One region of the Cellvibrio sp. PSBB006 genome, then DNA from elsewhere that is predicted to be linked to it. Evidence: riboswitches for the same ligand, from Rfam matches in the RefSeq annotation. Region 1 holds a riboswitch; the other holds the start of a gene.
The links. Region 1 has a riboswitch for thiamine pyrophosphate ahead of thiD (bifunctional hydroxymethylpyrimidine kinase/phosphomethylpyrimidine kinase). Riboswitches for the same ligand answer to the same signal wherever they lie in the genome.

Region 1 (2,456 bases):
CCTGTTTGTAGGTGTACCAGGAAGCCATGTTGAACAGCGGTTGTTGCAGGGAAATTTCCCAACCGGTGCGGGTTGAGTTGATATTTCCTACCCCGCCAGTATCAGTCGGATCGGTAGGGTCCGGAATGACCGGGGTAGTGGCGTTGTTGGTAATGTCGCTATCGCTTTCTGAGTAAGTGGCGCTGGCGTTAATTTGGGGTAATAATCCAGCGCGATTCAAATTGCGCAATTCCTGAGCTGCCTCGTATGCAGCTGTGTCTGCTTTTAGTTGTGCATCGTTCTTGAGTGCAAGCTCATAGATGTCCAGCAAACTGTTGGCGCTTGCCGTGAGAGGGCCGAAGGAAATTAATCCAACCAACAGATAAAGTTTTGTTTTCTTCATAGAGGTGTCCAAGGTAAAAATCGTCCAATAAGCAAACGTGTAGCAGCGGTGAGTGTAGCGAGTTGCGCTGGGGTGGTCGAGCGAGCACTTTAACCCAGCAAGTTAAAAAGAGTAAACATGACGAATGTCATTAAGTGTAACCATAATCCCTGCGCAGTTTACGCAAATCGCGGCATCTTGGCTCATCGTGAGCAAGGCTACGAGACGGATATTAAGACTCCATTAACAGCGAATTTGGATTCACCTGTCGGGAAAAATAAAATCAGCAATACGGTGTGGAGATTATCCGTGGTCATGTCGTTGCCCGCTCGTTTTTGTCATTCGACACGGGTGGCGAGTATGGCGCCTGTTAATGTCAGATTCTGTCAGTAGTCCGCACGCGATAAGCGCCCAAACGCCTCGCTTTACATGCCTCCCTGAGTTCTCTAGACTGCCAACCATTCTTGTCGGGGTGCTGATTATAAGGCTGAGAGATACCCGTCGACCTGATCCGGTTAGTACCGGCGTAGGAAACGAGAGCAACGAGATTCAAGTATCCCCGGCGCCTGTGCGCCACCTTGCCCTCCTGCTGTTTCCGCGCCCTTTACCGTTACCTGCGGAAATGCCATGACTTCACCGATAACTGAACCAACAACGCCTATTGCCCTGACTATCGCGGGTAGCGACAGCGGCGGCGGTGCGGGTATTCAGGCCGATCTCAAAACCTTTGCCGCCTTGGGCGTGTTCGGATGCAGCGCCATTACCTCATTGACGGCGCAGAATACCCTGGGCGTACAAGGTGTCTGGCCGGTGCCGCCGGATTTTGTTCGCGCGCAAATTCATTCCGTGCTGACGGACATTCCGGTAGCTGCCATCAAAACCGGCATGCTGGCCACGGCGGACATTATCCACGCCGTTGCGGACAGTCTGGTGGATTACACCTCTATCCCGTTGATCGTTGATCCGGTGATGGTGGCGACCAGCGGTGATCGCTTGTTGGCGGAGGATGCCATCCAGGCGCTGATCACCCGCTTATTGCCGCGTGCAAACCTGATTACTCCCAACCTTTATGAAGCTGCCGCACTGTTAAACGATGGGCTGGCGCATACCCATGCCGACCGGCTGCGTCAGGCAAAGCAGTTGCGTGCACTGGGCGCGAAGGCGGTGCTGATTAAAGGCGGTCATGGCGAAGGTGCCCATGCGGAGGATCTTTTATTGACGGATGACGGTACGCAAACCTTTTCGGCGCCGCGCCTCACAACGCGCAATACCCACGGTACCGGCTGCACGCTGGCGTCTGCCATTGCCGCCGGCATGGCTCGGCACTTAGCCTTGCCTGAGGCTGTTGCCCAGGCCAAAAGCTATCTTCACCAGGCGCTGGCCCGCGCTGATGAATTACACATCGGGCAGGGTGCAGGCCCTGTCCATCACTTTCATTCATTTTATTAATAGCAAAGCCAGATATTTACTGGCCAACGAGGGAATCCCATGAACAGCAACCAGAATCTCGCCGAAAAAATCCTGAGCGAAAGCGCTCAGGTGGATGCCGCGTCTATCCAGCCGTTTACCGGCTCACAAAAAATCTATGTGCAAGGCTCGCGGCCTGATTTGCGGGTGCCGATGCGGGAGATTTCCCTGGCGGATACGCCGACGGCATTCGGCGGTGAAAAAAATCCGCCGGTGCGTGTTTACGATACCTCGGGCCCATACACCGACCCTGAGGTAAAGATTGATTTACGCCACGGCTTGCCGGATGTACGTTCGGTGTGGATTGAAGAGCGCAATGACACAGAATTTCAGTCAGATACCTCATCCACATTTACCAAAGAGCGCTTGAACGATCCCAAACTGGCACACCTGCGTTTTAACCTGACCCGTCAGCCGCGTCGTGCCAAAGCGGGCATGAATGTGTCGCAGATGCACTACGCCAAAAAAGGCATCATTACGCCGGAGATGGAATACATCGCGATCCGTGAAAATATGGCGCTGGCTCAGGCGCGCGAACTCGGTGTATTGAATCAGCAGCATCAAGGCATGAGTTTTGGTGCAAGCATTCCCGATGAGATTACCCCCGAATTTGTACGCGATGAAGTAG
Region 2 (2,456 bases), 2.0 Mb from region 1:
TGCTTGCAGACGATATTCGCTGTAAGAGGAGCGGGGTACAAATTCGCCGTTGATGGCTACAGCAATTTTGCTGTCTGCAAAACCCCAGGCAACAATGGCATCACTGAGTAATGTATTTTCAGCAATTTCGGTAAGTGTATTGTTTAAACTGAGTTGAATCATAAAAAATTAACGCGCTGTCAGGATGGATTGAAAAGGTTTCTCGGATGTATCTTGAATGCAAGCCACTATGTAGCTGACCACAGCTGGTGCCAAAAGAAATCCATGGCGAAATAAACCGTTCGCGCACATTAGACCGGGCTGACTATCAACCTTTGGCATATTGTCCATAAAAGCAGGACGCAGATTCACACCAAGCTCCAGGATTCTCGCTTCGGCAAATGCCGGTGAAAGTGTGTAAAGCGCGCTACTTAATTCCAGTGATGACTGCAGGGTCACCGGCGAGCGATCTTCGCTTTCAATCTGCGTCGCACCGATCACAAAGCGATGATCCGGTTTGGGCACGATGTAAAGTTGGTAACGCGGGTGCATCAAGCGTACCGGGCGCTGCAAGGTGATTTCCCGGGTTTCAACATGCAGCGTTTCACCGCGAACCCCGCGCAGTTGATTGGCTGGGTTTTTAGCGCCCATGCCGCGACAATCAATCACCAGATCGTAAGTTCTTTGGTCTGTTTTTGTGGTGATGGTGTGCGCACTGACTGTGACAGGGCAGTGCTCAATACATTCACCGCCGGACGTGCGGATTTCATTCAGCAATACATCCAGCAGCTGGCGATTGTCGATATGCCCTTCGTCTTCCAGCAACAAGCCGTTGTGAAATCCCTCGTGTAAATCCGGCTCCAGCTGACGAATCTCTTCGCGCGTAACCCAGCGGTAGCCGACCGGTTTCTGCAAAACAAAATGCAACTCCTGCGCAAATTGTTGCAGTTCGCTGACATCCTGCGGATGAGCAACCACCAGGCTGCCGCGTTGTGAAAACAAGGGGGTTAGCGACGGGTGATGTAGTTCGCTGAGCCACTGCGGCCATTGCCGCAACGCGAACAGCCCCATTTCATAAACAGCGTATTCAGATACAACGGCTTCGCTCAATGGCGAAATCATACCGGCAGCGGTGAAGGCAGCAGCCGGGGAGGGTGACAATGCACCGGCTTCATAGAGCGTTACGCGTGCACCGGCACGCAACAAACGCCAGGCCAGTAGGCGCCCGAGTAGGCCGGCCCCGGCAATGGCAATGGAATTGGGTTGTTTGCTGTTCACAAGGTCTCGATAAGAGTACGAATGACAAGAGTGATCAGATGGCGGAGCGGGAAGGGAGCAAAGCAACACCTTGTTCCCTCCGCAGGTATCAACCTGATCAGGTTCAACGGGTTCGGCCGTACCGATCTCAGCCTCCGTATGTTCACAATGAACACCGAGGCGCCCCGACAAGCGCGTTCAATATACTTGGGTGATGCACGAGCTGCAACGAACAAACCGGATCAGGAAAGAATTTTTTCGACCCGACATTGCAACTCTCCCTCAGCCAGGCGAGCGTTGATGCTGTCGCCCGGCGCAACTTGGCTGCTGTTGGTGATGACCTTGTGATGTGAATCCGTCGCGATGGCATAGCCCCGCTGCAAGGTGTTCAACGGGCTCACGGTTTGCAGCAGGCGCGCTGCTTCCGCCAGCCGTTGCTGCTGCGCCCGTAAATGGCGCTGCATATTTTTTACCAGGGTGGCGTGATGCTGCGACACTTGCTGGCTGAGCTGATTGATACGCAACCTGGGCTGTAAAGGTTTTTGGCGCAATACCAGCGTATTCAGGCGCGTATGGCAGCGCAGCAGCTGATGATCCACGGCGCGCACCAGACGTAACTCCAGTCCATCAAGTCGCTGGGCTTGCTGCTGAAGCCGTTCGCCGGGGTGGCGCAGGCGAGTGCGTAGCCATTCCAGCCGTTGTTTGAATGATTGCAGCTTACGTTCAATGGCTTCCTGCAAGAGGATTTCATAACCGGCAAAGGTTTCCAGCCAGTCTTCGGCATCGGGCACCAGTAATTCGGCCGCGGCGGAGGGTGTGGGCGCGCGCAGGTCAGCCACAAAATCCGCAATCGTAAAATCGACTTCGTGACCTACGGCGCTCACGATGGGCAGTTCACTGGCATGTATCGCGCGCGCGACGCTTTCTTCGTTAAAGGGCCACAGGTCTTCCAGCGAGCCGCCGCCACGAGCCAGGATAACCACATCAAACAGTCCGGCCCGGTTGGCCAAGTCAATGGCGCGCACAATCTGTGGCGCCGCTTCCTTGCCTTGAACCGCCACCGGTATCACCGTGACCGGAATGGCAGGAAAACGGCGGTTGAGCACACTGAGTACATCGCGAATGGCCGCGCCAGTAGGGGAAGTAATCACGGCAATGTGTTTCGGCAGTGACGGCAAAGGCTGTTTATAGGCATCATCGAACAGGCCTTCGTTGGCCAG

Region 2: linked by a shared signal. The riboswitch ahead of thiO (glycine oxidase ThiO) and the one ahead of thiD (bifunctional hydroxymethylpyrimidine kinase/phosphomethylpyrimidine kinase) in region 1 are both predicted to bind thiamine pyrophosphate.

The regions. Positions count from the first base shown of each region.
Region 1 covers NZ_CP021382.1:4,602,170-4,604,625, forward strand. The annotation lists gene CBR65_RS19190 (TolC family outer membrane protein) at 1-382, opposite strand, end outside; TPP riboswitch at 820-911, shown strand; gene thiD (bifunctional hydroxymethylpyrimidine kinase/phosphomethylpyrimidine kinase) at 989-1,810, shown strand; gene thiC (phosphomethylpyrimidine synthase ThiC) at 1,850-2,456, shown strand, end outside.
Region 2 covers NZ_CP021382.1:1,336,398-1,338,853, reverse strand. The annotation lists gene thiS (sulfur carrier protein ThiS) at 1-162, opposite strand, end outside; gene thiO (glycine oxidase ThiO) at 169-1,257, opposite strand; TPP riboswitch at 1,315-1,434, opposite strand; gene xseA (exodeoxyribonuclease VII large subunit) at 1,479-2,456, opposite strand, start outside.